Regions from separate parts of the Pseudoalteromonas sp. NZS71_1 genome, predicted to be linked through region 1. Evidence: predicted binding sites of a transcription regulator. Region 1 holds the regulator's gene; the other holds the start of a gene.

Region 1 (15,776 bases):
GGCGAGGCAAATGCAATTTTAGCCGGTGATGCTCTTCAAACTCTTGCTTTTGAGCTTATTGCGAATCACAAATTTGAATGCTCATCGCAAACACAAGTAAAAATGATTGCTACACTTGCCCACGCATCAGGCCTTCAGGGTATGGTTGGCGGACAAGGTCTTGACATAGCAGCAACTGATAAAGTAATTACCGTACAAGAGCTTGAGCGAATACATAAGCTAAAAACCGGAGCTCTAATTAATTGCGCAATTACACTTGGTGCACTGTGCAGTGAAAAGGCTGATCAACAAACCTTAGAAAATTTAAGTGTTTTTGGGTATGCTATAGGGCTAGCATTTCAAGTACACGACGACATTTTAGATGTTGAAGGCGATACAGTTATTTTAGGAAAGCCACAAGGCTCCGATATTGCCGCGAATAAAGCGACATATCCGGCGTTATTAGGTATGCTAGGCGCTAAAGAAAAGGCGCAGAATTTAATACAACAAGCCCATGAAGCGTTAGCAAATATAGATGCTGACACAACACTTCTTGCGTCGCTAGCAAATTATCTAATTGAGCGTGACCACTAATTTTTGCTCATACGTATTGCAATTAGCACTGACATTATTACTCAACATTAATTATTCGTAAAAGCTTTGAATTAATTAATGTTAGCGAAGGATATATATAAAACCATGACACTTGATAGTAGCAAGTATCCATTACTTAATTTGGTTGACGAGCCAGCCCAATTGCGTGACTTAGCGCAAGACAAACTCCCTGCATTTAGCAATGAGCTGCGCGATTATTTACTCAACTCAGTATCGCAAAGTAGCGGTCATCTAGCGTCTGGTTTAGGGACGGTTGAACTAACCGTTGCCCTGCATTATGTTTATAACACTCCAGACGATCGCCTAGTTTGGGATGTGGGTCATCAAGCTTATCCGCATAAAATTCTTACTGGTCGTCGCGAGCAAATGCACACCATTCGCCAAAAAGACGGTTTGCACCCTTTTCCTTTTCGCGATGAAAGCCAATACGATACGTTTAGCGTAGGCCATTCAAGCACCTCTATTTCAGCTGCCTTAGGTATGTCTATTGCCGCACAAAAAGAAGGTAAAGGTCGAAAGTCTGTAGCCATTATTGGTGACGGAGCTATAACCGCAGGCATGGCATTTGAAGCGATGAATCATTTAGGTGATGTAAAATCAGACATGCTTATTATTTTAAATGATAACGAAATGTCGATTTCTGAAAATGTTGGCGCATTAACAAATCATTTTGCTCGAATTTTATCAGGTAGCTTTTATACTAACATTCGTGAAGGTAGTAAAAAGTTACTCTCAGGTGTGCCTCCGGTAAAGCAACTTGCCAGTAAAATGGAAGAGCACATTAAAGGCATGATGATCCCGGGTACCTTCTTTGAAGAATTAGGCCTAAATTACATTGGTCCCATTGATGGTCACGATGTAAACATGCTTGTAGATACATTACGTAATATGCGTAATTTAAAAGGCCCACAGCTTTTACATATAAAAACCCAAAAAGGTAAGGGCTACAAACCGGCTGAAGCCGATCCTATTGGCTATCATGGTGTACCAAAATTCGATCCGAGCACAACTAGCCTACCTAAATCTAAACCTAGTGCTGCTACTTTTTCAAAAGTATTCGGCGATTGGTTATGTGATATGGCCGAACAAGACAGTAAGTTAATGGCTATCACGCCTGCAATGCGCGAAGGTTCAGGCATGGTACGTTTTTCTAAAGAGCATCCAGATCAATACTTTGATGTAGCTATTGCTGAGCAGCATGCCGTTACTTTAGCCGCTGGCTTTGCCTGTGAAGGTTTAAAACCTGTTGTTGCTATTTACTCAAGCTTTTTACAACGTGCGTATGACCAATTAATACATGATGTTGCACTGCAAAACTTACCTGTATTATTTGCCATTGACCGCGCTGGTATTGTTGGAGCCGATGGTGAAACTCACCAAGGTGCGTACGATTTAAGCTTTATGCGCTGCATTCCAAATATGGTAATTATGGCACCAAGCGATACCAACGAATGCCGCCAAATGCTATACACCGGTTATAAAGCAAACTGCCCTGTTGCAGTTCGTTATCCTCGAGGTAGTGCAGGTACTGCAGACATTGAAAGCACTATGCAACTGCTTGAAATAGGTAAGGCAGATACAATTAAGAAAGGCAGTAAAATTGCCATTTTATCGTTCGGTACATTACTTGAAAATGCACAGCTTGCTGCAGATGAATTAGATGCAACGCTTGTTAATATGCGTTTTATTAAACCACTTGATACCGCACTTTTAAATGAGCTTGCAACTAGCCACGATGTAATTGTTACGCTTGAAGATAATGCGATTGCTGGCGGTGCCGGCTCTGCAGTTAACGAATTCTTAGCAACGCAAAAAGCTGATATTAATATCCTTAACTTAGGTATTCCTGATGAGTTTATTAAACACGGCACCCAAGATGAAATGCACGATGAAATGGGATTAGGCGAGCAAGGAATATTAACCGCTATTAAAGCGTTTATTAATTAACTTCCTATACATCTAAAGTTGAGCATATTAAAAAAGGAGCCTAGGCTCCTTTTTTAATATCAAATATTGCTGATCAGCGCATCCACACTTTAATATCAGCTAGGCCATTGCTTTGTAAAATACCTAATTGTTGATCAACGTTAGAATTTTGTTCAAACTCAAATGCATCAAGCTGATCATCAAACGTAATATTTGCAACACCATCACCACCGCGCTTTTTAACTTGGTGTAGTGAAATATCTGCTAGGTTAATAGATGTCTCCCAGCTAATTACCTGCCCACCCAAAAGTGGTAATGGATAAAATGACCAACCAATTGATGCCGTGATATTAGTTGTTTTTCCATTTGGTAATTGGAATGAATTAGCCGCTATTACTTTACAAAGATCTGAAGCATAGCTGTCTATTTTATTGCATTTAAAATCACGTAATAATAGTAAAAACTCATCACCACTCCAACGTGCCACATAGTCAGAACCCTGCGTACGCGAATTTAATAATGCAGCCATTTGCTGTAAGCAGCTATCACCTGCAATTGGGCCATAGGCATCATTGATACGGCTGAAGTTATCAAAGTTAATAATTACCAGCACCAGTGACTTGCCTTGTGCCTGCAGCGATTGTGAATTACGTTGAAAGTGTTCAATATCTTTAGGGAGTTGATCAAACAAAAAGCGACGACTACGCAGCCCTGTTAGCTCATCTGAGTGACTAACTAATTTAAGCTGTGAATTCACTTGGCCTAATTTATCATTAGCTTGACGAAGCTCTAAGGTACGCTCGGTGATCAAGCCCTCTAATGCTTCTTGTTTTCTACGCTCTTGCGCTCTAAATACCCAAAAAATAAGGTAGAAAAGCAAAATAAAACCACTGGTAATTAAAAGCCTAAAGTAAATAGTTTCGTCAAAGCGCTCAGGCACTACAAAGCCGTATTCTACTTCTTGCGCTTTAGTCCAGTCTTCACCTTGGCGCTTCGCTTCTAACTGAAACAAAAACGAGCCTGGAGGCAAGTTAGTATAAATAGCTTCACGTCGCGTATTAGCATAGCGCCAGTCACTATCTAAGCCACTTAGTTTATATCTAAATTCAATACTGTTTGGTGCATAGTAATCAATAGCTGTGTAAGTTAGCGTTATATCACGCTCGTCTGTTTCTAATGATGGTTTTTTACCAAGCGCAGCGGTGGTTAAATGACGAAGTGGTGTTGTTATTGTTTCTATTGTTGGCTTTAATGCAAGCACACCAAATAGCTCTACATTTTTAGGTATTTCAACAACACCTTGTAAGCTTGGGTACCAAATAGAATTGCCGGTGTCTGCTACCGCATCATGCCCAAGCCCACTACAACATTGATTCGCTTTACCATCGAGTTGACGGTCAAAAGATGAAATCACTTCTTCAACTTTTAAGCTTTTTATCTCTGTTTTAAATTGCTCTACAGGCATTCTGTAAACACCTTTCATGGTGCTTACCCAAACATGTTTTAACTTTTCATCATATTCTAGGCTAAATATAGACCCATACGGTAAACCATTAGCGGCATCGAGTTGACGCCACTGCCCTTGCGTACTTCTGTAAAAAAGCCCATCGTTAAGAGAGCCGATTAAAATACCCACGCCATCTATATGTAGCACGCTAGTTACGTATGCACTTTCAAGTGTTGTTTGGTCACCAATTTTTTCAATGCCACGGTCTGTAAAGTAATATGCGCCTTTACTAGTACCAATCACACCAAAGTTTGTTTTATCCAATACGTAGGTAATAAACTTACTACCTAAAAAAGCGTTATATGCAAAAGGCGTTAAACCAGCATAATTTAATCGATATAAACCGCGTCCGGTACCAATCCAAAAACCGCCTTTACTAGAGCGACTTATTGCAAATACCGGGTTATCGCGAAGCGCTCGACCAGGGACGGTATAGAGTGTCTTGTTTTCAAAAACAAATAAGCCGCGCCCCGTGGCTATATATAATCGTTCACCATCGAATTGTAGATCGTGTACTGACGCGTATCCATATTTACTACTTGGAACTAAATTAATAAAACTTTTATCTAAATCGAAATAACCAATGCCGCTTTTGTTAGCAACCCACAGTTTTCCATCAGGAGCTTGGCTGATAGCCATAACAGACTCGGTCATATCTGAAACAGCTGAATGCCTTTCTACTCGCCCTTCATGGGCAAGCCATAAGCCTTCACTAAAACTTGCTAACCAAACGTTATTTTTATCATCTCTAAAAATATCAGCAAACCATATGCTTTGATCAAGTTGGCTTGGTTCTACCCATTGCCACTCACCGGTTTTATCTCTAAATAATAAACGTCCATAAGTCGAAACCCATAAGCCACCATCGGTATCACTCATAAACTTATAAACGGCTGAGTTATTTGCATTAGGTAAAGGAAAAGGTCTTAGTTCGTCATCTAAATCTAAAAAGTATGCACCTAGCTCAGAGGCTATATACAAATTACCGTTTAAGAATGATAAATCGTGCACTATGGTTTGCGCTAAGCGCTCTGGTAACGATATTTTAGCGGTAAGCTCTAAACGTAGTTTAGAGAAATCTGATGAGTTTTTAGTAAGGCGTAATAAATGACGATCATTAACCAGCCAAATACCTTCAGGAGAGAGTGCCATTTGGCTAACAGAGCCAACAATTTGGGTAATTACGGTAGCATTAACAATAGGTAGGGGACCATTTACTTGAGTGCGTAAATCAACTTGCCCTCTATCTACATAGTATAAACCATTAGCCGCAATCCATATGCTGCCTTTAGAGTCCTCAAGAATATCTCTTACCGGACCTTTAATATTAAACTCTTGTGCTGCAAATGTGGCTGGATTAATAACTACCAAGCCACTTTTAGTACCTACCCATAATAAGCCACTAGAATCGACTAAAAGTTTATTAATACCATTACTAGGCAAGAACGGGCTATTTTGCGTGTTGTAGTTTGTAAATGTTGTGCCATCAAAACGGCTTAAGCCAAACTGAGTACCCAACCACATATAGCCTTGCTGGTCTTGTACTACGCTTTTAAGTGATTGCGAAGGTAGACCATCTTTTATATTCCATTGCTTAACTACGTAATCACTAATTGAAGCCCAACTTGGTGTCGCGCACAACATCAGTACACAAACCAGTAAAAATCGCATCATATTGCTGCCACCTAGTTAAACAAATCAAATATAAAAAATTAAAAGGGTAGTAAACCCACTTTTATTAGCGCCTGTAAGCATATAAGCGAAAAAACGCCCGCAAGTATATCATCGGCCATAATACCTAAACCACCATGTACTCGTTTGTCTAGCATACGGATTGGGCCAGGTTTTGCTATATCAAAAAAGCGAAATAACAAAAAACCAACGAGTAATGTTTGCCAGCTAAGTGCTGCACCAATCATTGTAATGTAATAGCCTGCCACTTCATCCCATACAATAGCAGGATGGTCGTGCACGCCTAAATCATCAGCCGTTTTACCACAGGCCCATATACCAAATATACTGATCACTACTGCAAACACAATTTGCAACCATAGCGGATAATACATAGTCATAAAAATGAATGGCAGTGCAGCAAAAGTGCCAAATGTGCCAGGCGCTTTAGGGGCTAACCCAGTACCAAAACCCAAACCAAAAAACTGATGTGGGCGCTTTAAATTAAACTTTCGGTTTTTGTTCAAACCAGCTCCTTTACAAAATGCTCAAAACCTTGCTGCTTAAAATCAAACTTTTCACCGTTGTGTAATAGTTCAATTTGACCATCGCCACTTTTAATTTGGCCTATGCATGTTGCATCTACACCATATTGACGCAGTTTTATATCTAGCATACTTTTATTGCTATCAGGTACAGTAAAAATTAATTCGTAATCATCACCGTAACTGAGAATAAATGGCAGCTGCTGATTAAAATCAAGGCTTGCTTGCATTGCATCTGAAGTCGGAATACTTTCAATATTCACAACTGCATTTACTTGCGACATATCAAGTATATGACTTAAATCAGCGATTAAACCGTCCGATACATCAATAGCCGATGATGCAAGGCCTCGCAATACCTGTCCTGCAGCAACACGCGGTGTTGGAAAGTCAAAGCGCTTATTTAAGTACTTTAAATGCTCTGGCTCAATACTTATACCTTGTTTGCGAGACTCAATTGCAAGTCCAGCGTCACCTAGCGGACCTGTAACATAAACCCAATCACCCACTTTCGCACCACTACGGCGAAGTGCAGTACCTTCTGGTACAGTCCCTTTTGCACAAATAGTGATAGTTAATGGGCCCTGAGTAGTATCGCCACCTATAATTTGCACATTAAAGTATTCTGCAATTTCATGCATGCCTTCAGTAAACTCTTCAATCCACTGTGGGTCAATACTTGGCAAGGTTAACGCAACTGAAACCCATGTTGGCTCAGCGCCCATTGCCGCTAAGTCACTTAAATTAACAGCAAGCGCTCTGTGACCTAATGCACGAGGGGAAATATCATCAAAAAAGTGTACGCCAGCAACAAGAGTATCTGTTGTAACAGCAAGTTGGCAGTTTTGTGGAACGGTTACTAAAGCGCAATCATCCCCTATACCTAGGTTTACATCACGACGGGTGATCCCGCGACCTTTAAAGTAGCGGTTAATTAATTCAAATTCCTTCATACACAAAAAAGCCGGCCTATGCCGGCTCCCCTCTTTAACGGTTTACTTACTTGCGTAAATGCTTAACAGCTTTATCAAGTACACCGTTTACAAATTTATGGCTGTCTTCAGCGCCAAATATTTTGGCCAGCTCAATACCTTCGTTGATAGCAACTTTATAAGGTACATCTTCACGGAACTTAAGCTCATAGCTGCTTAAACGTAAAATTGCGCGCTCAACCATATCTAAGTCATTAAACGGACGTGTTAAATGTGGTGATACAGCTTCGTCTAGTTGCTTATAATTTACAGCAACACCCGTCGCTAAATCTTTAAAGTATTCAACATCAATTTTAGTAACGTCTGTTTCGATCAACATTTGTTGTTCGATATCGGCAATTAAATTGCCACTTATTTGCCAAGAATAAACGGCTTGGAGTGCTAAGATACGTGCTTTACGTCTTGCTGCTGGTTTCACAAAAATTCCTTAAACTTAAATTTTATCTAACACATTAACCATTTCAAGCGCGCCTAAAGCAGCTTCGCCGCCTTTATTGCCCATTTTGGTGCCAGCACGCTCAATTGCTTGTTCAATGCTTTCTGTGGTTAATACGCCAAATGCAACCGGGATATCATACTCAAGTGATACTTGCGCAAGACCTTTGTTTGATTCGCCAGCAACTAGGTCAAAGTGTGGTGTACCACCTCTGATCACTACGCCTAATGCGATGATTGCATCATACTCTTTTTTTGCCGCAACGCGTTTAGCCGCTAAAGGTAATTCTACCGCGCCTGGTACATAAATAACGGTAATGTCGTCATCAGATACGCCACCAGTGCGTTTTAGCTCATCAACAGCACCTGCAAGGAGGCTGCTACCGATAAAGTCATTAAAACGAGAAATGACAATGGCAAACTTTTTGCCAGGAGCGTACTTACTACCTTCAATAATTTTCATTTGATAACCCTAAAAATAAGTTCAAGCGGTTGCGATTGCGCAAAAATTGCTGCGCATCATACCATAAAAATAAAATAATAGCCTAGTTTAAGCGTGATGCTTATTGTGGCTCAACATAATCAACAACTTCTAAATGAAAGCCCGAAAGTGCATGGTACTTTTTAGGGCGACTCATTAATCGCATTTGTTTAATTCCAAGATCTGCAAGTATTTGCGAGCCTACGCCAACAGTACGAGATGTACCTTTGAATTTACGAGGCGTAACGCTTTCGCCAGCATCAGCTGCTGCGAATGCTTTTACAGTTGCCTCTAATTCTTCAGTGCTTTCTTGCTTACCTAAAATAACTAAAGCACCTTCATTTTTAGCGATATAAGCCATTGCTTCTGAAAGGCCCCAACTACGGTCAGCACTTCTATCTGAAAGTAGGATATCGTTAAAGGTACTTTGCAAATGTACACGTACATTTGTCGGTTCTTGCTCTTTTATATCGCCTTTAAGCAATACGTAATGTAATTGGCCGTCAATTGTGTCTTTGTAAGTAACTAAATCAAATTCACCGTGAATAGTTGGTAACTTACATTTTGCAACTTGCTCAATTGTTGTTTCGTTTAAGTTACGGTATTCGATTAAATCAGCAATAGTACCAATTTTAATATCATGCTCTTTCGCAAAAACTTCTAAATCAGGGCGACGCGCCATGGTGCCATCGGCATTAAGTATTTCAACAATAACAGATGATGCTTCAAGCCCAGCTAAACGCGCTAAATCACAGCCAGCTTCAGTATGTCCTGCGCGAGTTAATACGCCGCCAGGTTGTGCCATAATTGGAAAAATATGACCAGGCTGCACGATATCACTTGGTACTGCGCCTTTAGCTATAGCCGCTTGCACTGTACGCGCTCTATCTGCTGCTGAAATACCTGTAGTAACACCCTTTGATGCTTCTATCGACATTGTAAAGTTAGTTGAAAATGCAGCACCATTATTTTTAACCATTAAAGGTAAATCAAGTTGCTCACAACGCTCTTGCGTCATAGTTAAACAAATTAAGCCACGGCCATGAGTGGCCATAAAATTAATAGCTTGTGCACTAATATGCTCTGCGGCAATAATTAAATCGCCTTCATTCTCTCTATCTTCATCATCCATTAAAATAACCATCTTACCGGCTTTAATATCGTCGATGATTTCTTGTGCGCTGTGTAAATTCATAAATTTGCTCGTATAAGTTATCAGTTTCGTTATTTAATAAAACCCGCTTTAGCGAGTAAGCTCATCGAAATATCAGAGCCCGTTGGTTGCTCTGCACCTTTTATAAGGCGCTCTAAATAACGTGCAATTTGATCGACTTCTAAATTAACTTGAGTGCCTACTTTAAAGTGAGCAATTGTGGTTTGCTCACTCGTATGTGGAACAATTGTTAATTTGAATTTATTACCTTCTACAGCGTTTACTGTCAGGCTTATACCATCAATACATACCGAACCTTTGTACGGGATGTATTTCATTAAATTTTCTTCGGTTGTAAGCCAATATTCTGTTGCTCGAGCGTTTGCTGTAATGCTTGTAATAGTTGCTATGCCATCAACATGGCCAGATACTAAATGACCGCCTAAACGCGAAACAGGTTGCATGGCTTTTTCAAGATTCACCGTTTGCCCTAAAGCATAGTGAGCAAAACCGGTTAAACCAATCGTCTCGTTAGATAAATCAGCACTAAAACCGTCAATATGTTTATCAACTACGGTTAAGCAAACGCCATTGGTTGCAATGCTGTCGCCTAGCTTTACGTCTTCCATATCAAGGTCAGCACTTTGGATACGAATGGCTAAGTCGCCTTGTTTTTTTTGTAATAAAGCAATTTTGCCTGTGGCTTCTATTATCCCAGTAAACATAGCGCTACTCTTTTTATTAAGTGATTTTAATGAGTTTTTAACGCGGTGATACGTAAATCGTCACCAATGCGCGCACATTCATTAAATGTTAAATCAACGGTGTTTTGCATACTCGTCAATTCAGGAAAATTAACTAAACTTTTTGCATCATGGCCCATTAATTTAGGCGCCAAATAAAAAACAAACTCGTCAACTAAATCAAGCTCTGTCATTTTACCAGCAAGTGTTGCTCCGCTCTCAAGCCAAACATTATTAAACTGCAGTTGCCCAAGCTTTTCTAAAACAGCCTGTAAATCAACTTTGCCGTTACTTTCACTTACTTCAATATGCTTTACAAAATGTGGCCATTGCAGTGATTTATCAACCTTAGTCGTAAATATTATTACATCACTTTGGATTTTAAATAAAGCAAGGTTGGGCGTTAAACGATTCTGTGAATCAATTATAACACGCACGGGCTGGCGAAGCGGTAAATCAGTGGGAAGTGCATTCGGTAATTCGCTTAGTCGCACATTAAGTTTAGCATCGTCTACTAACACGGTATCGGCACCGGTTAAAATAGCGCAGCTTTGCGCTCGGTATAATTGTACGTCTTGGCGAGCCGCGGGACTTGTGATCCACTTACTTTGCCCATTTTTAAGCGCTGTTTTACCATCTATGCTTGCTGCCATTTTACAGGTCACATAAGGTAAGCCTTGTTCCATTCGCTTAAAAAAGCCAACGTTAAGTGCGCGAGCTTGTGATTCAAGTAATCCATAAGCAACTTCAATACCGGCATCGCTCAGTATTTTAAGGCCTTTGCCTGCAACTTGTGGGTTTGTATCAACCATAGCGGCAATTACTTTTACAACGCCCGCCTTTTTTAAGCCTTCAGCACACGGTGGCGTGCGCCCATAATGACTACACGGTTCAAGCGTTACATAAGCCGTTGCACCTTGTGCATTATTGCCAGCTATTGCCAGTGCATTTACTTCAGCATGGCCTTGACCTGCTAATTGATGAAAACCCTCACCAATTATTTGATTATTTTTAACTAATACACAGCCAACATTAGGATTAGGCGTGGTAGTAAAACGGCCTTTTTTGGCAAGCTCTATGGCACGTGCCATATACATTTCGTCATGTTCGGTAAAAGGAACTTGGTTCAGCATTTATTATACCAATTGCGTTAAATAAGTGGTCTATTATAGCGCTAAGAAAATAGCGCAATAACAAGGCGAAAATTATGACATATAGTTGTTCTATATGAATAATTTTTAACGCAGTGAGTGCGCTATTTAATGCGATAGAATGATCATGTTTTTAATAAAATTGGTATTACTCCCCTAAGCGGGCAATTTCTTCGCCAAATTCGCGTATATCTTCAAACGAGCGATAAACAGAGGCAAATCTTACGTATGCTACTTTATCGAGCTTTTTGAGGGCTTCCATAATGCATTCACCCACCAAATGGCTTGAAATTTCTCGCTCACCCGTTGCGCGTAGTTGCGATTTTATTATATTCACTACTTCGTCTACTTGCTCTGTGCTCACTGGGCGTTTTTCGAGTGCGCGATTTAAGCCATTTAATAATTTATCTTCGTTAAATGGTTCGCGGCTGCCGTCTTGTTTAATAACACGAGGCATAACCAGTTCAGCGCCTTCAAATGTAGTAAAGCGCTCGTGGCAGTCGTTACACTCACGACGCCTGCGAACTTGATGGCCTCCGCCAACAAGGCGTGAGTCAATAACTTTAGTATCTTTTGCGGTACAAAATGGACAATGCATAGCTCGGTACTTCCGTTTTAAAACAAAAAAGACCGCTAAATAGCGGTCTTTTATCTTAGCAAAAAAATAGAGCCTGTTGACCTTTCAGGATTAAATTTGTTCTATCTAGGGGTGATTTAATCGCGGCTCGAGATTTGTAACCTAGTGGGCTAAGTAAAAATCGAGCAACAAAGAGTAAATCGCCCCTAGAACGAACCCGAGGGCAGTGCATGTTTGGCATTTATGCTGCGTTATCGCCTATTTGTGTGGAGTAACCACACTACATAGACTCTGCCTTGCTTAAAAGCCAAACATACTACTGCAAATTAAACCTCGAAAGATAAACAGGCCCCTAGCTTATGTGCTCTAAATTACTGCCGCTTATGCAATTAAGCGTAAACAGGTAATTTTGCACAAATTGCTTTTACTTTTTCTTTAACTTGCGCCTGTACAGATTCATCAGTGATGTTATCTAGTACGTCACAAATCCAGCCAGCAAGCTCTTTTGATTCTACTTCAGTAAAACCACGGCGAGTAATTGCAGGAGAACCAATACGCAAACCAGATGTTACAAATGGTGAGCGTGGATCGTTCGGTACTGAGTTTTTATTAACTGTGATGTTAGCGTTGCCTAGGGCAGCATCTGCATCTTTACCAGTGATATCTTTATCGATTAAATCAAGTAAAAATAAGTGGTTTTCAGTTTTGTCAGAAACGATTTTGTAGCCGCGCTCTTGCATTACAGCAACCATTGCTTTTGCGTTTTTAACAACTTGTGTTTGGTATACTTTAAACTCTGGTTGAAGTGCTTCTTTAAATGCCACTGCTTTTGCTGCAATAACATGACATAAAGGACCGCCTTGGCCACCAGGGAAAACAGCGCTGTTAAGCTTTTTGTAGATTGCTTCATCGCCACATGCAGAAATAATCAAACCACCACGAGGGCCTGCAAGTGTTTTATGCGTAGTTGTAGTTACAACGTGTGCATGAGGAACAGGGCTTGGGTAAACGCCTGCCGCAATTAAACCCGCAACGTGAGCCATATCAACAAACAGATAAGCACCGATTTTGTCAGCAATTTCACGGAATTTAGCCCAATCAACAATACCAGAGTACGCTGAGAAACCACCAATAATCATTTTTGGCTTGTGCTCAAGTGCTAGTGCTTCAACTTGTGCGTAATCAATTTCGCCCGTTGCTTCATCTAGTCCGTATTGGATTGCATTGTAAAGCTTACCAGAGAAGCTTACGTGAGAACCGTGAGTTAAGTGACCACCATGAGCTAAGCTCATACCTAATACAGTATCGCCAGCGTCTAATAATGCTAGAAAAACAGCAGCATTAGCTTGCGAACCAGCATGTGGCTGCACGTTAGCGTAGTCAGAACCAAATAATTCGTTAGCACGGTCAATTGCTAATTGCTCAACAACATCTACATGCTCACAACCGCCATAATAACGTTTGCCTGGGTAACCTTCTGCGTATTTGTTTGTAAGCTGTGAACCCTGCGCTTCTAGTACGCGTGGGCTACAGTAGTTTTCTGAAGCGATTAGTTCGATATGCTCTTCTTGGCGAGCAGTTTCTTTGGTTATCGCGTCAAATAACTCTGGATCAAAATCCGAAATATTCATGCTACGTTCTAACATTGGGGTCTCCTAGGGCAACGTGTATGGTGTTTTTTAGAGGCTTTATTGTACGCTTTAAACGACTCTTTGCCTACGCTCTTAAGTTGAGGATATTTAAACAGGGATTGAAACTATTTCACAGCTCTTTTAAGATGATATTTTTTTATAAAGCCATAATAATTTTAAATGAATTATATTTACTACATTTAATTAGTAAATATAACTAAGTGTATTCATCCGTATAAAGTTATAAAAAAAGCGGCTCAAGCCGCTTTTCCTTTTAATTTAACTTAGCCTAATTTAGCGAGCATTTCGGTACGTAACTCGTCGTAATCGGCGTTCATATCGCTTGCTAGGCATGGTTTTGCTAGTGCATCAGCAAGTGGTTTTGGCATACCTAATTCAATATTTAGAATACCCTCTACGCTTTCTTTAAACTTAGCAGGATGAGCTGTCGCTAAAAAGATACCCGCAGTACCCGGCGCACGATTTTCAACAAGACCTTGGTAAGCAATAGCAGTATGAGGCTCCGCAACATAGCCAGTTTGTTGAATTTTTTTCATCACGGCTTGCGTGTCTTGCTCGTTTACGCTTGTTGAATAAAAATTATCGTAGCTAAACCAGTTATTATCTAACATTGTTTGTACACGCGGCCAATTGTTTGGCTTACTTACATCCATCGCATTTGAAAGCGACTCAAGCGTTGCGTTTGGCGTCCAGTTTTTATCAAGCATAAAGCGCGGCACAGTATCATTTTGATTTGTTGTTGCACTTAATTTGCCAACAGGTAAACCAATAACCGCACCAATCATTGCGGCGCACACATTACCAAAATTACCACTAGGTACTGATATATGTGCTGTTGCGCGCTTTTCTTTTGGTAGCTGTGCGATGGCTTCAAAGTAGTAACAAACCTGAGCAACTAAACGGCTAATATTAATTGAATTAGCTGAGTTAAGCCCAAGTGTTGATTTAACTTCTTCATCTAAAAAGGCATTTTTAACTAGCTCTTGGCAATCATCAAAGCTGCCCTCAACTGCATAACAATGAATATTGTTACCTAGCGTAGTAAATAGCTTTTGCTGAGCAAGTGAAATTTTGCCTTTAGGGTATAAAATAACAACATCGATATTTGGTTTATTGTAAAAAGCATGCGCTACAGCTGCACCGGTATCGCCCGATGTTGCTGTTAAAATAGTTACTTTCTCGTCTTTGTTAAACTGCGTTAAACACTCTGCCATAAAGCGACCACCAAAGTCTTTAAACGCAAGTGTAGGACCATGAAACAGTTCTAAACAGTATGTGTTCTCTTCAACTTCTACCAGCTTAACGGGAAAGTTAAATGCATTTTTAACCATTTGTGCCACAGTATCGCTTGGTAGCTCATCACCAATTAGGTGCGATAATATTTTGCCGCTGCGCGTAACAAAGTCCATATCAAGCAATGCATCAACATCGGACAGTGGCGGCAGTGATTCTGGGAAAAATACACCTTGGTTACGACCCAAACCTGTTTTTACGGCTTCAACGAACGACACTTTTTGTGAGCTATCTTTTAAATTATGTAATTGCATGACTACCTATCCTATAAAACTGTTAATTGACGCGTGCCGTCGTTATCTAATTTACAAATGTGGCAAAAGCCTTGCTCGTTAATGTAATTGGTCTCTAACCACTGCGCGCATTGCTGTGCAGCTTCAAGTGTTTTACATACGCTAAACAAGGTGGGCCCTGCGCCCGAAATACTGACTATTTCAGCGCCCAGTGCTGGCAAGCTTGCTTTGGCATCACTAAAACCTTTTATAAGCGGTGCGCGGTAAGGTTCTGCTATTTCATCTTTCATTATGCTTAGCGCATCGTCAAAACGATTAGTTAACAGTAAGCTACTAAATGCCGACAAACGCTGAGCAAACTCAACACTTGCATGCATGCTCAACTCTTTTGGTAAAACAGAGCGCGCTTTTGCGGTATTAAGCGAAAAACCAGGAAACGCAGCAACGTAGTACCAGTTTTCATCAACAGGCAGTGCAATCGATTTATCAGGAATTAAATCACCTGTTAACTGCAAACCACCTAAATAACATGGCGTAATGTTGTCGTAATGGCGACCACCGCTCACTACAGCTTCAAAGTCAGCCATAAGCTCAATAAGCTCAACCTGACTTAAATTAGTTTTTGCAAACTTATCAAGGGCAGCAAAAGTAGCCACTACCGAACACGCGCTAGAGCCAAGCCCAGAGCCAATTGGTAAGTTCTTTTTAAGCTCGAGCTTTACGCTTGGCATAGTAGGCGCAACATGCGCTCTAAAATGCACTAAGCACTGGTACGCTAAATTTTCATTAGCATCACTGGGTAACTTGTGAGCGTACTCGCCAG
Region 2 (15,776 bases), on a different contig from region 1:
AATCATCTGCAAAGGGGTGGGTAAACAGCTCAAAATTTAAAGCATTGGTGAGCCTTCAAAACTTATTTGGTACACCTGCTCAAAATAGACGTGTTACTGCTGATTTACATTTATCTCCAGCTGGTTTTTACTTTAATGAATACAAAGATTATGTGTTTTCTGATCCCCACAGTGAAGGAAAAAATATTAGACACAGTTATGAATCATTAACCGAAACCAAAACTGATGAACAAGGCAAGGCAGAATTTGATATTGACTTAACTCGCTATGAGGCAGGTACTTATCAGTTAAATTTTGCAGTACAAGGGTATGAAGAAGGCGGTGGTAAAAGTGTTCGTGCAAGCAGCTCGGTGCTTGTTTCACCCGTTGAGCAGTTAGTTGGTTATAAAGCCGATGGCGATTTAAGCTACATATCAAAAGAGTCAAAACGTGTTGTAAAATTTATTAATATTAATTCAGAAACTGAGCAAGTAGCTCGTGATGATTTATCGCTAAATTTAATAGAACAACAATATGTATCTACGTTGGTGCAACAAAATAACGGCACTTATAAGTACCAATCGGTTAGAAAAAACAAACAGATATCAAGCAACCCGTTTTACATTAAACAAGATGGCGCAAACTACGAATTACCCACTGCTGAACCAGGTGATTACTTAATAGAACTCGTTGATGGCAAAGGGAATACCGTCAGTAGGGTATCGTTTACGATAACCGGCACGGGTAACTTAGCGGGTAAGCTTGAAAAAAATGCTGAACTGCAAGTTCAATTAAATAAACCGGATTACAAACCTGGCGAAACAATCGAAATAAGTATTGTAGCGCCTTATGTTGGCTCGGGTTTAATTACAATTGAAACCAATAAAGTACACGCTTTTAAATGGTTTGAGAGTAAAACAACAAGTAGCATACAAACAATAACGTTACCTCAAGGGATAGAAGGCAATGCGTATGTTAATGTTTCATTTGTTCGAAGCCTCGAATCGAAAGAAATATTTACAAGCCCATTAAGCTACGCAGTTAAACCATTTGCGATTGATCGTAGTAAACGCGCAATAGATTTTGACGTAAACATACCTGATAAAGTAAAACCAGGTGACGATTTAGTCATTTCATATAGTGCCAAATCACCTTCACGTGTTCTGTTATTTGCTGTAGATGAAGGTATTTTACAAGTGGCGAATTATCGGACGCCAAAGCCGTTAAATCACTTCTTACAAAAACGTGCTTTAGAAGTTAGTACTATGCAAATTGTTGATCTTATTTTACCTGAATTTAAACTAGTGCAAGAGCTTGCAGCTGCGGGTGGTGGTTATGCTGACTCAATGGCAATGAACCGCAAGAGCAAGCAACTTAACCCGTTTTCTCGTAAGGTACAAAAACCAGTCGCATTTTGGTCTGGTATTTTATCGGCTGATGCTAAAACGAAAAAACATACGTTTACTATCCCAGATACTTTTGCAGGTCAGGTACGTGTAATTGCTATTGCCGTAAATGACGAGGGTGTTGGTGTTAAAGAAAGTACAACACTTGTGAAAGGGCCCTTTGTATTAACTCCTAATGTATTAACGACAGCAGCACCAGGCGATGAGTTTAATATTGTACTTGGTATTGCTAATGGCGTTGAGGATTCAGGTAAACAACTGCCAATTACGGTAGAAGCGCTTACTTCAAGCAACATTGAAATAATAAGCGATAAAAAATTAACGCTAAATATTGATGAAAAATCAGAAGACACATTAACGTTTAGAGTGAAAGTGCTTGATAAGCTTGGCGCTGCATCAATTACATTTACTGCGTTATCGGGTGATAATGTTAGCCAACGCACGGCAACGTTAAGTGTGCGCCCTGCGGTTGCATTTGTTAGTAGCTTTGAAAGTGGCTTTAGTGAATCAGGTAAAAAAGAAATAGCGGTTTCGAGACAGCTATATCCTAACTTATCACAAAATAATATTACCGCTTCACAAAGCCCGTTAGCGCTTGTTGATGGTCTTATTAATTATTTAGATAACTTTCCTCATATGTGTACCGAGCAAGTAGTGAGTAGTGTGTTTCCGGTGCTGAGTTATTTAGAACACCCAAGTTATATGGGCGATGTATCTTATAAACATGAGCGTATAAACAACTTAATAGATACCCTTCGTCAACGTCAGTTACCTGATGGCAGATTTATGTTATGGCCGGGTAATTCTAGTGCATCTATTTATTCTTCTCTTTATGTTATGCATTTTTTATTAGATGCAAAAGAAGCGGGCGTAGCAATACCTTATGATATGTGGAGCAGTGGTTTTGAAGGTGTGCGCAGTATAGCGAGCGGATCTTTAGAGACGAATGACAGAAACCGCGCTTATGCCATTTATTTGCTAACACGACAAGGTGAGGTAACAACTAATTACTTATCTGATTTAGAAAAAAGTGTAAATGCGAGTAATAGCAAAGTATGGCAACAAGATATAACGTCCGCGTTTATGGGCGCAACTTATCAGCTATTACGTGCAAGCGACAAAGCGCAAGCACTGATCAATAGCTATAAAATTGGGCAAGATACCCAACACGATAATTGGGGCGCTTACGACTCACGTTTAGCTCACGACGGACAGTATATTTATTTGTTATCAAAACATTTTCCTGCTCGCTTAAAGCAGTTAACTAAAGATGATTTGTTTAATGTCGTTGACCCTATTTTTAAAGGAGACTACAACACGTTGTCGTCTGCTTGGTCTGTACTTGCTATGACGGCATACTCAAAAGTTGCGTTATCACAAGCCCAGCCTGAAGATGTAAAAATAATGGCAACAACGACAATGGCAGAAAAAAAGGCATTAGACGTAACCTATACACCTTATCCTAAAGCCTCGTTTTTAAATGACGTTAAAACGCTTGATGTATTAGCGCCACCTCGCTCATTTTACATGATGAGCCAAGCTGGTTTTGATACAAACGTGCCACAAAAGTCATTAAGTAATGGTTTAGAAGTTGTCAGAGAATACCAAGACGATAAAGGTAATGTGATAACCACCGCTGTTCAAGGTCAAGAACTAAACGTTGTATTACGAGTGCGTAGTACAACGGGTAAAAATATTTCGGATGTTGCTGTTATTGATTTACTACCTGGTGGGTTTGAAGTACTCAGAGACAGCGTTCGCAATAGTTATAATCGCTGGACCTCTGATTATAAAGATATACGAGAGGATCGCGTTATATTATATGGCAGCTTTGGCGATAGCATGACTGAGCTTACTTACAAGATTAAGGCTACTGCATCTGGCAGCTTTGTAGTGCCATCGGCTTATGCTGAATCTATGTATGATTTAAGTATTAAAGCGCACTCAAAATCGGGTCGTTTTGATGTTACCGCCGCTAAATAAAAAGTTTAGTTTTATAATAAAAACGGCTTTTTTTACAACAGCACTGCTTGCAGTGCTGTTGTATTTGTTTACTCCAAAGCCTGATATTACCCAGCCCAATGCTTACTCAACGGCTTTTTACGATAGCAGTGATAAATTACTTCGTTTAAATTTAGCCGCAGACGATAGATATAGATTATGGACGCCAATAGATAAAATCCCTTTGAGCATTCAACAAGCTACTTTACTGTATGAAGACCAAGACTTTTATGAGCATATTGGTGTCGATTTTATTGCTTTAATAAATGCGTTTTATACTAGCTATATTAAAAGAAGTCACCGAGTCGGTGCGTCAACAATAACAATGCAAGTAGCCCGGTTGCACTTTGGGATGAACACGCATGTTATTTTTGGAAAAGTAGAACAAATACTTCGAGCGTTACAAATTGAGCGACACTACAGTAAAAATCAAATACTCGAGGCGTATTTTAACTTAGCGCCTTATGGATCAAATATTGAAGGTGTTGGTGCAGCCAGTTTAATTTATTTTAAGAAACCAGCTATTGATCTTAATTTACCTGAGTCATTATTACTTAGCTTAATCCCGCAAAACCCAACCAAACGAAATCCCATTAAAAAATCGGCTAAACTCGTATTGCTAGAAACAAGAAAAAAACTGTTTACTCGTTGGCTTGAAAAGTACCCAGACGATAAACACTGGCTAGCAGCTATGCAATTACCGATAAAGGTATATGCCTCTTCAGACTTGCCTTTTGAAGCCCCACATTTTATTGATAATTTACAAAGCGAGTACCCGCACCTAAAGCATGGAGAATATAAAACGTCGATAGACCTTAATTTACAAAACTTACTTCAGCGCCATGCAAGAAATTACATTAATCGCAGGCATAGAGACGGGCTCAGTAATACGTCTGCTATTTTACTAAATTATAAAACTATGGAAGTAGTTGCTGAATTAGGCTCTGTGGATTTTTTTAATAATGACATTAGCGGTCAAGTAAATGGTGTAAGAGCTAAACGTTCACCAGGTTCAACCCTTAAACCATTTATTTATGCGCTTGCTATAGAGGAAGGGTTAATTCATCCATTAACGCTTGTAAAAGATGCCCCCAAACGCTTTGGAGGATATACACCAGAGAATTACGATCAGCAGTTTTTAGGGCCTATATCGGCTACTGAATCGCTAGTGCTGAGCCGTAATGTGCCTGCTGTTAATTTGATGTATCGCTTACAAAAAGTTGGGCTATACGATTTACTCGTTGCAGCCGATGTTAAAAAGCTTCAGCCCAAAGAGTTTTATGGTTTAGCGCTTGCGCTGGGCGGCATTGAAGTAACGATGCTAGAGCTCGTTAAGTTATACGCTATGTTAGCTAATTTAGGGGTGTATAAGGATGAAGTTATATTAAAAAAAGACGCCACTGTTATTAACGAAAACAACCCAAATAATCAAAACAATCATATCAAGCAACTCATCAGCCCAGAGGCAGCCTACCTGACTTTACAAATGCTAAGTAAAAATAGTGCAGTTGATGAAATTTCATTTCAAAAAGAAAGAAGACAATCATATCCTGTATATTGGAAAACAGGTACTTCATTTGCTTTTCGCGATGCATGGTCAGTAGGTATTGTAGGTCCGTATGTTTTAGCTACATGGGTGGGTAATTTCTCAGGAGAAGGGCACCCATCTTTTATTGGGCGACAAGCAGCCGCGCCTTTATTTTTTGAAATAATACGTTCATTAGATAGTTATGGCTTAATCAAAGGCAATATAAAACCAGGTGGTTTAAATATTACAGAAGTAGATATTTGTTCAACAACAGGTGATTTACCTAATGTGCATTGCCCTAAAACAGAAAAAGGGCTTTTTATTCCAGGTAAGTCGCCAATTAAAGTGTCCGATGTACATCGTGAAATTTATATTGATAAAGTATCGGGATTACGTGCTTGTCAGTATGTTGAATCTACAACTACAAAGGCAGTTTATGAATTTTGGCCATCTGACTTAGTCAGATTATTTAAACAAGCAGGCATTGTTAAACGCCAGCCTCCACCTTATTTAGATTCATGCTTAATTAATGACACGAGTACACGAGGCTCAGCACCGAGTATTACATCCCCGAGTAATTTAATTAGCTACACGATAAGAGCCAGTAAATTGAAAAAAGAAGGCCTGCCTTTTAGCGCAATCACAGATACAGATTCACGTATTTTATATTGGTTTGTAGATAACAGCTTTGTTGGTAAAGTAGAGCGAGATACGCCTTTTTTCTGGCACCCGCAAGTAGGCGAATTTGACGTAAGAGTGGTTGATAATTTAGGGCGTAGCGCATCAGTTTCAATGCGTGTAAAGCTCGTTCAGTGATACGTAAATAAGCTAAAGAGCTAGTTATCGGGTATCAAACAATTAGATTGGCGTTTATAAACTGTATTTAGCGTTTAGACTACTTTAAATTAATACTTACATTGCCATTGGGTTTACAGCAGCACAGGAGTATTTCGCCTTCGCGCACAAATGCAAGGGGCTCTTCGTTATATTCAACACTACCTGACACTAACGTTGCTCTACAAGCGCCGCAGTAACCTTCACGGCATTGGAATGCGACGTCTATTTTCATGGATTCTAAGCAGTGTAAAAGAGAAGGGCAGCCAGCGGTAAACTCTATACACTGGCTGTTTTCTGCAAGTGTTACACTTGCAGTAGACTTGTCACTCATTATAAATCAAAATCACCAAATTCTGATGCATCAACTTGCGAGTCTATTTGACCAACAAGGTATGAGCTTATTTCTGCTTCTTGTGGTGCTACTTGCACGTTATCAGACACTAACCACGAGTTTATCCATGGGATAGGGTTACTGTTATTTTCAAACTGTGCTGGCAAACCAATCGCCGTCATACGTGCATTAGTAATGTATTCAACGTACTGACATAAAATATGTTTATTTAAGCCAATCATTGAACCATCTTTAAATAAATACTCAGCCCACTCTTTTTCTTGCTCTGCAGCATCAACAAACATTTTAATCGCTTCGTCGCGGCACTGGGCTGCAACAATCGCCATTTCTGGGTCGTCTTTACCGTCTTGCATAATGTTTAAAATATGCTGAGTACCCGAAAGGTGAAGTGCCTCATCGCGCGCAATAAGCTTGATGATTTTAGCGTTACCTTCCATCAATTCACGCTCAGCAAACGCAAACGAACATGCAAAGCTTACGTAAAAGCGAATCGCTTCAAGAATATTTACCGACATCATAGCCAGGTAAAGTTTCTTTTTAAGCTCAAACAAATTCACGATAACAGTTTTACCATTAATCTCGTGTTTGCCTTCACCGTATAAATTATAAAGCGATACAGAGTTGATTAAGTCGTCGTAGTATTTAGTTACGGCATCGGCACGTTCGCTAATTTTATCGTTGCTAACAATGTCATCAAAAATAAGTTCAGGTGCTTGTGTTACGTTACGGATAATATGTGTGTATGAGCGGCTGTGAATCGTTTCACTAAATGCCCACGTTTCTATCCATGTTTCAAGCTCTGGTAGCGATACAATTGGAAGTAGGGCAACGTTTGGCGAACGACCTTGCACACTATCAAGTAGAGTTTGGTATTTGAGGTTACTTAAAAATATATGCTTTTCGTGATCGGGTAACGCTTGAAAGTCTAAACGGTCTTTACTTACATCTACTTCCTCAGGACGCCAAAAGAAAGACAGTTGCTTCTCGATTAATTTTTCAAAAATTGGGTATTTTTGTTGGTCGTAGCGAGATACGTTTACAGTTTGGCCAAAAAACATTGGCTCTTGCATTTGGTTATTATGGTTTCGGCTAAAAGTAGTATAAGACATGTTTATCACTCAAAAAACTATCAGAAAAAGCGGGCTAAATGCCCGCTTAAAATAAAAATCAGCAGTTATATTTTACACGCGCCGCCTTCACAATCGTCATCTTCCACTTCTGGAGTATCTTCTTGCATATCTGAGGCACCATCGCGAGTATTGTGGTAGTACAAGGTTTTAACACCTAGTTTGTACGCGCTTAGTAAGTCTTTTAATAAGACTTGCATAGGTACTTTACCGCCTTCGAACTTGTTTGGATCATAATTTGTATTTGCAGAAATTGTTTGGTCTACAAATTTTTGCATTATACCAACAAGCTGCAAGTAACCATCGTTTGATGGAATGTCCCACAGTAGCTCGTATTGATCTTTTAAACGCTCATACTCAGGAACAACTTGCTTTAAAATACCGTCTTTACTTGCTTTAACGCTAATATGTCCGCGTGGTGGCTCAATACCATTTGTTGCATTAGAGATTTGCGACGATGTTTCTGATGGCATTAACGCACTTAGTGTTGAGTTACGCATACCGTGCTCTTTAATACTTGCACGTAGTGTATCCCAATCAAGATGAAGTGGCTCATCACAAATTTTATCTAAATCACGTTTATACGTATCTGTTGGCATAATGCCTTGTGAATACGTTGTTTCGTTAAACTTAGGACAGGCGCCACGCTCTTTAGCAAGCTCGTTTGATGCTTTCATCAAGTAGTATTGAATCGCTTCAAAGGTTTTATGTGTTAATGCATTTGCGCTGCCATCTGAATAACGTTTACCGTTTTTAGCTAGGTAGTATGCGTAGTTAATCACGCCTATACCTAACGTTCGACGACCCATAGTTGCATTTTTAGCAGCCGGTACTGGGTAGTCTTGGAAATCAAGTAAGTTATCAAGTGCGCGTACTGCAAGTTCAGCTAGCTCTTCGAGCTCATCAAGTGATTCTATTGCACCTAAGTTAAACGCAGACAGTGTACAAAGGGCAATTTCGCCTTCTTCGTCATTTACGTTATTAAGTGGCTTAGTTGGCAATGCAATTTCTAAACATAAGTTAGATTGGCGAATAGGCGCAACTTTAGCAATGAACGGGCTGTGTGTATTACAGTGGTCCACATTTTGTAAATAAATACGACCTGTACTTGCACGCTCTTGCGCAAACATAGAGAAAAGCTCAATCGCTTTAATGCGTTTTTTACGAATCGATTCGTCTTGTTCGTATTTTACGTAAAGCGCGTCAAACTCAGCTTGGTCTTCAAAAAATGCATCGTAAAGACCAGGCACATCTGATGGGCTAAATAACGTAATGTAGTCGTCTTTAATTAAACGAGAGTACATTAGTTTATTAAATTGTACGCCGTAATCTAGGTGACGAACGCGGTTGTCGTCCACACCACGGTTATTTTTAAGTACAAGTAGGTTCTCTACTTCTAAATGCCAAAGCGGGTAGAACAATGTTGCAGCGCCGCCACGTACACCACCTTGCGAACAACTTTTAACAGCTGTTTGAAAGTGCTTATAAAAAGGAATACAACCTGTGTGGTACGCTTCGCCGTTACGAATATGGCTACCTAGCGCACGAATTCGACCAGCATTAATACCAATACCTGCGCGTTGTGAAACGTATTTAACAATAGCTGACGACGTTGCATTGATTGAATCAAGGCTATCGCCACATTCAATTAATACACACGAGCTAAACTGGCGAGTAGGTGTACGTACACCCGACATAATTGGCGTTGGTAGAGATATTTTAAATAACGATACTGCGTCGTAAAAGCGCTTAATGTAAGAAACGCGTGTTTCACGTGGGTAGTCAGAGAATAAGCTCGCTGCTACTAAAATATATAAAAACTGTGCACTTTCGTAGATTTCACCCGATACACGGTTTTGAACGAGATACTTACCTTCAAGCTGTTTTACAGCCGCGTAGCTAAAGTTAAGATCGCGAGAATGATCAAGATATGCATCAAGCTCGTCTAATTCTTGCTCTGTGTAATCTACTAATAAGTGAGCATCGTAGCGTTTATCGCCAACCATTTTTGTTACGTGGTCAAATAAACGTGGTGGCTCAAATTGACCGTACGCTTTTTTACGTAAATGGAATACAGCTAAACGTGCAGCTAAGTATTGATAATCAGGCGATTCTTTTGAAATCTGATCCGCTGCTGCTTTAATGATGGTTTCGTGAATGTCTTTAGTACGAATACCATCGTAAAACTGAATGTGCGATTTTAATTCAACTTGCGAAACCGAAACGTTGCTTAAACCTTCGGCGGCCCATTCAATGACGCGATGGATCTTATCCAGATCAAGAGGCTCTTTGCGCCCGTCACGTTTGCTTACAGATAACTGTTGGTTCATTTGCCTGTATTCCTTGGGAATTATGTATTTTGACCAATGCTTTATGCCTCGCCGAAGCAAGGTACATACTCATTTATTATAGGTTTCACCGTATTGGCGAATTTAATTGAATAACATTTGGCCACAATATCTGGTGTTGTTCAATTTAGAGATCACAAGATAGTGTGGTCTGAGTTGTTTTGCAAGGGACATAATTGCCCCTGTTTGTGGATAACTTTGGGATAACGCATTTGTGTTAGTAGACACTCACCTTCGAACAATCATTTAAGTTGAAATATGCAAAAATCAACTAATGATCTGCTAAATTTACTCATTTTAAAAATAAATTTTGACTGCTTTTTTTATCAGCAGGCTTTGTGTGAAAACTAACACAATCACAATATATAGTGTTTAATAATTAACATAGCACTATATATGGTTAAAACCATCAATTGGGCTTTGCCAGTTAAAATCAGCATTCCAGCTGTTGGCTTCATCAATACTTGGGATGTAACCCCAAAGTGCCGTTGCGGTATGCATACCTGCCGCTTTGCCTGCTTGTATGTCACGCTGTGCATCACCAATGTATAAACAACGGCTTGGTTCTACCTGCATAAGCTTTGCACAATGTAGCAGTGGTAAAGGTGATGGCTTAGCTTCAGCTAATGTGTCGCCACTTATTACTACACTGGCATTTTTTAATGCGGGAATAGCTGCCACTAAAGGATCGGTTAAAAACCCTGGTTTATTAGTCATGATCCCCCATTTGATTTTTTTCTGATCAAGGGCGATAAGTAACGATTCAACTCCGCTGAAGCAACGTGTGTGATTTGCTATGTTTGTGGCGTACTCGTCAACTAATTGCTTTATAAGCTCGCTTTGGGGTTGTTTAGCCCATAATTCTTTAAAACCAGCCTCTAATAATGCGCCTGCGCCGTTAGATGCGGCAGGACGGTATATATCACTACTAACAGGTTCTATTTTATTGCTAATAAGGACTGCGTTTAAAGCGGCACCTAAATCATCAGCGGTGTCGAGTAGGGTGCCGTCTAAATCAAATAAAAATGCATCGTACTCAATAAGGGGTAGGGGGGCTTGAGAGTTAGCCATTAAGCTAACTTCTCAAAATAAAGTATGTAATTTACGCTAACGTCACTATTGAGCGTATATTGCTTTGATAGTGGGTTATAAGAAAGCCCTGTACTTGCACGAACTTTTAAACCGGCTTGCTCTGCCCATGCAATAAGCTGTGCAGGCTTTATAAACTTTTTATGGTCGTGTGTACCTTCAGGCACCATTTTTAAGAGTTTTTCAGCGCCAACAATCGCGTATAAATATGCTTTAGGTGTTTTGTTCAGGGTTGAAAAAAACACGTCCGCGCCTGGTTTGGCAAGTGCAGCTACAGCATGAATGATAGATGCTGGGTCGGGAACGTGCTCAAGCATTTCCATACACGTTATTACATCAAAGCGCTCAGGGTACTGTGTTGCAAACTCTTCTGCAGGCACTTTTATATAATCTACATTTACGCCAGTTTCTAAACTGTGCAACTTAGCAACGGTTAGAGGCTCTTGGCCCATATCGATGCCAGTTACTTTTGCACCCATACGCGCCATGCTTTGGCTTAAAATACCGCCGCCACAGCCAACGTCGAGTGTTTCTTTATCGAATAAGCCTTGCGTTTTGTTTGCTATAAAGTCTAAACGTAACGGGTTAATTTCGTGAAGAGGTTTGAATTCTCCGTCTAGGTCCCACCAACGCTCAGCGATGGCTTCAAATTTTGCTATTTCTGCGTGATCTACATTTTGATGTTCGGTCATAAAATACTTCCTCGTCAATCTGAGGCCATTATATAGGGCTAAATTGATAAATCGCAAAGTTTTGCGCCTGTAAATTAAAATTAATTGTGATAGCATGGCTGTTAGAAATAATAACAATACTCTTAATACCCAATACCGGGTTGTTGAGAGCTGATACTGAAGGAATGTGATATCAAATGACTGATCTCGCCAATGAAATTCTGCCAGTCAATATTGAAGACGAGTTAAAAAACTCCTACTTAGATTACGCAATGAGCGTAATAGTAGGACGTGCATTACCAGACGTACGTGACGGCTTAAAACCTGTTCATCGCCGCGTTTTGTTTGCAATGAACGAGCTTAGTAATGACTGGAACAAGCCTTACAAAAAATCGGCCCGTGTGGTCGGTGACGTAATCGGTAAATACCATCCACACGGCGACAGTGCAGTTTATGACACGATAGTTCGTATGGCTCAGCCATTCTCACTACGTTATATGCTTGTAGATGGCCAAGGTAACTTCGGTTCGGTTGATGGTGATTCAGCAGCGGCAATGCGTTATACAGAAGTACGTATGGCAAAAATGTCGCATGAGTTATTAGCCGATCTTGAAAAAGAAACGGTTGATTTCGTTCCTAACTACGACGGCACTGAGTTCATCCCTGACGTGTTACCTACGAAAGTCCCTAATTTATTAGTGAATGGTTCGTCGGGTATTGCAGTAGGTATGGCTACAAATATACCACCACATAACTTAACTGAAGTTGTGAACGGTTGTTTGGCACTTATTCAAAATCCTGATTTAACTATTTTAGAGTTAATGGATTATATTCCTGGTCCTGATTTCCCAACGGCTGCAATTATCAACGGTAAAAAAGGCATTGAACAAGCCTATTTAACTGGCCGTGGTAAAGTGTACATGCGTGCACGCGCCGACGTCGAAACCGATGAAAAAACAGGCCGTGAAACAATCATCGTTCACGAAATTCCTTATCAAGTTAATAAAGCCCGTTTAATTGAAAAAATTGCAGAGCTTGTTAAAGATAAGAAAATTGAAGGTATTAGTGCACTACGTGATGAATCAGATAAAGACGGTATGCGTATCGTTATTGAAATTAAACGTGGTGACGTAGGCGAAGTTATTTTAAATAACTTGTATTCACAAACTCAGTTACAAACTGTGTTTGGTATGAATATGGTTGCATTAATTAACAACCAACCTAAGTGTTTTAATCTAAAAGAAATGCTTGAAGAGTTTATTATTCACCGCCGTGAAGTAGTAACTCGTCGTACCGTGTTTGATTTACGCAAAGCGCGTGACCGTGCTCATACGCTTGAAGGTTTAGCAATTGCGCTTGCAAACATTGACCCAATTATCGAGCTTATTCGTAAATCACCTACACCTGCTGAAGCTAAAGTTGCTTTAACTGCACGTCCGTGGGAATTAGGTCATGTACAAGGTATGCTTGAAAAAGCAGGCGAAGATAATGTAGCCCGTCCAGATTGGCTTGCTGATGATTTAGGTATTCGCGACGGTCAATACTATATTTCTGAGCAACAAGCTCAAGCAATTCTAGATTTGCGTTTACACAAGCTTACTGGTCTTGAACACGAAAAAATCTTAACTGAATATCAAGCGTTATTAGAGTTAATTGCTGAGCTACTTTATATTTTGGCAACACCTGAGCGTTTAATGGAAGTTATTCGTGACGAACTAGTTGAAATTAAAGCGCAGTATGGCGACGAACGTCGTACTGAGATTAATGCAGCGGCTCACGATATCAGCCTTGAAGACTTAATTACTGAAGAAAACGTTGTTGTAACGCTTTCTCACGAAGGGTATGTGAAGTATCAGGCATTGTCTGATTACGAAGCACAACGTCGTGGTGGTAAAGGTAAGTCAGCAACGAAGATGAAAGATGAAGATTTCATTGAACGTCTGTTAGTTGCAAATACACACGATACTATTTTATGTTTCTCTACGGCCGGTCGTTTATATTGGCTTAAAGTGTATCAGTTACCACTAGCAAGTCGTGCAGCGCGCGGTAAGCCAATTGTTAACTTGTTACCACTTGAAGCTGATGAACGTATAACTGCTATATTGCCAGTACGCGAGTACGCAGAAGATAAATATATCTTTATGGCAACTGCATTCGGTACAGTTAAGAAAACACCATTAACGGCTTACAGTCGTCAACGTGCAAGCGGTATTATTGCTGTTAACTTAAATGATGGCGATAGCTTGATTGGTGTTGATATTACCGATGGTAGCAACGAAATTATGTTGTTCACTGATGCAGGTAAAGTTGTACGCTTCAAAGAAGCTGAAGAAACAACAGTTGTTGATGAAAACGGCAACCCAGTATTAGACGAAGAAGGTAACCCTGAGATTCGCTTCAAAGGTGTTCGCCCAATGGGTCGTACGGCTACAGGTGTTCGTGGTATTAAAATGCCAGACGAGCAACGCGTAGTATCGTTAATTGTACCAAAAACTGACGGTGCCATTCTAACGGTAACTGAAAATGGTTACGGTAAGCGTACACAACTTGAAGATTACCCATCTAAGAGCCGCGCAACACAAGGTGTTGTATCAATTAAGGTGAGTGAACGTAACGGTGCTGTTGTTGGTGCTGTGCAAGTTGATGACAACGATGAAATAATGATTATTTCGAATCGTGGTACCTTAGTACGAACTCGCGTTAATGAAGTTTCAACAGTTGGACGTAACACACAAGGTGTTATTTTGATCAGAACTATTGACGGAGAGCAAGTAGTTGGTTTACAACGTATAGAAGAGATTGAAGTTACAGAAAGTGACTTAATTGATATTGAAGACGTTGAAACAGTAGATACGGTTATTGATGAAGTAGCGGATGATAATCCTCCTTCAGAATAATTGATATTGAAAAAGCGGCCTTGGCCGCTTTTTTTAATGTTGTTGAAAAAAATTAATAGGGCGTGAAATTATACTCATACCAATTCGCTTAATTAAGAGATCTATTTTGAGGGTGGAAAAACGTGTTGATAGCTAGGCAAAAAATTCGCTATTTAGTTGTTCTAAATGAGAATTTTTTAACGCAAGTAGCGACACGTTTAGCCCCGCAAAATGATTAAGTATTATTGCGGATTGGTATTATTCATTAAATTTTAAAGGTTTAGCGGATTGGTATTAAATGTTCATGCTTAATAGTTAAATTACTGGAATGAGGCAAAGGTAATGAGTAAATATAATTTTTGTGCGGGGCCAGCTATGCTTCCGCAAGCGGTTATGAAAAAAGCGCAAAAAGAGTTTCTAGATTGGCAAGACCTAGGTGTGTCTGTGATGGAGATTAGCCATCGCAGTAAAGAGTTTTTAGCGCTTACAGCTAAATGTGAAGCTAGCCTTCGTCGCCTAATGAATATTAGTGATGAATTTGAAGTGCTGTTTATGCATGGTGGTGGTCGTGGCCAGTTTAGTGCTGTGCCATTAAACTTACACCAAGAAGGCAAAACAGCGTTTTATTGTGAGAATGGCGTTTGGTCGAAAAGCGCCAGAGATGAAGCGAATAAGTTTACTCAAACGTCTTTTACGGATGTCCGTAATGATGCTGATGGTGAGTTTTCAATTAAAGACGTTGCTGACTGGGAATTACCAGAAGACGCTGCGTACATCCACTATTGCCCTAATGAAACTGTCGATGGCTTAGAGATTTTTGATGTACCAAGCCACCCAACAGCTCCGATTATTGCTGATATGTCTTCAACTATTTTATCGCGTGAGATAGACGTTAATAAATTTGATTTGATTTACGCTGGTGCGCAAAAAAATATCGGTCCATCGGGCATATCAATTGTTATTGTTCGTAAAACATTACTTGAGCGCGAAGGTTTGCCAAAGCCCGGTATTTTAGATTACGCACTTGAAGCAAAGCAGGGCAGTATGTTTAATACCCCACCTACCTTTGCTTGGTATTTAGCGGCTGAAGTATTTGAATGGCTTGAAAGCAATGGTGGGGTAAAAGCCATGGAAGCACAAAATATTGCTAAAGCAAATTTACTGTATGATTTTATCGATAACTCAGATTTTTATTCAAATATAGTCGCTAAACATTGCCGCTCACGCATGAATGTTCCATTTTGGTTAAACGATGAAAGCTTAAATAGCAAATTTGTTGCTCAATCAAACGAGGCCGGTTTACTTGCACTTGAAGGTCACAGAATTGTGGGCGGTATGCGCGCAAGTATTTATAACGCTATGCCTCTTGAAGGTGTTCAAGCACTTGTAGATTTTATGGCTGCATTTGCAAAGGAGCACAGCTAATGGAGCAGCTCCGTTTAGAACCTATTTCTAAAGTAAATGGCACGGTAACCCTACCAGGTTCAAAGAGTCTATCGAACAGAATTTTATTATTAGCAGCACTGGCAAACGGTACCACCGTTGTAGAAAACTTACTTGAT

Evidence for each region. Region 1 encodes NrdR, which represses ribonucleotide reductase genes. Its sites were predicted from a motif close to AAACACNANATNTNGTGTTT; they were not measured.
Region 2: a site for NrdR is predicted at 9,680-9,699, ahead of nrdA (class 1a ribonucleoside-diphosphate reductase subunit alpha). Genes of this name have one in related genera too.

The regions. Positions count from the first base shown of each region.
Region 1 is NZ_JADYXM010000009.1:162,716-178,491, reverse strand. Features, by position in the region: gene ispA ((2E,6E)-farnesyl diphosphate synthase) at 1-573, shown strand, start outside; gene dxs (1-deoxy-D-xylulose-5-phosphate synthase) at 679-2,541, shown strand; gene I6F43_RS14190 (ligand-binding sensor domain-containing diguanylate cyclase) at 2,615-5,701, opposite strand; gene I6F43_RS14185 (phosphatidylglycerophosphatase A family protein) at 5,740-6,225, opposite strand; gene thiL (thiamine-phosphate kinase) at 6,222-7,196, opposite strand; gene nusB (transcription antitermination factor NusB) at 7,243-7,653, opposite strand; gene ribH (6,7-dimethyl-8-ribityllumazine synthase) at 7,669-8,133, opposite strand; gene ribBA (bifunctional 3,4-dihydroxy-2-butanone-4-phosphate synthase/GTP cyclohydrolase II) at 8,234-9,346, opposite strand; gene I6F43_RS14160 (riboflavin synthase) at 9,376-10,029, opposite strand; gene ribD (bifunctional diaminohydroxyphosphoribosylaminopyrimidine deaminase/5-amino-6-(5-phosphoribosylamino)uracil reductase RibD) at 10,056-11,180, opposite strand; gene nrdR (transcriptional regulator NrdR) at 11,347-11,796, opposite strand; gene glyA (serine hydroxymethyltransferase) at 12,165-13,421, opposite strand; gene thrC (threonine synthase) at 13,691-14,974, opposite strand; gene thrB (homoserine kinase) at 14,986-15,776, opposite strand, start outside.
Region 2 is NZ_JADYXM010000016.1:53,121-68,896, reverse strand. Features, by position in the region: gene I6F43_RS17645 (alpha-2-macroglobulin family protein) at 1-3,368, shown strand, start outside; gene pbpC (penicillin-binding protein 1C) at 3,349-5,730, shown strand; gene yfaE (class I ribonucleotide reductase maintenance protein YfaE) at 5,810-6,082, opposite strand; gene nrdB (class Ia ribonucleoside-diphosphate reductase subunit beta) at 6,082-7,212, opposite strand; gene nrdA (class 1a ribonucleoside-diphosphate reductase subunit alpha) at 7,278-9,560, opposite strand; gene I6F43_RS17620 (HAD family hydrolase) at 9,969-10,649, opposite strand; gene ubiG (bifunctional 2-polyprenyl-6-hydroxyphenol methylase/3-demethylubiquinol 3-O-methyltransferase UbiG) at 10,649-11,359, opposite strand; gene gyrA (DNA topoisomerase (ATP-hydrolyzing) subunit A) at 11,536-14,235, shown strand; gene serC (3-phosphoserine/phosphohydroxythreonine transaminase) at 14,557-15,639, shown strand; gene aroA (3-phosphoshikimate 1-carboxyvinyltransferase) at 15,639-15,776, shown strand, end outside.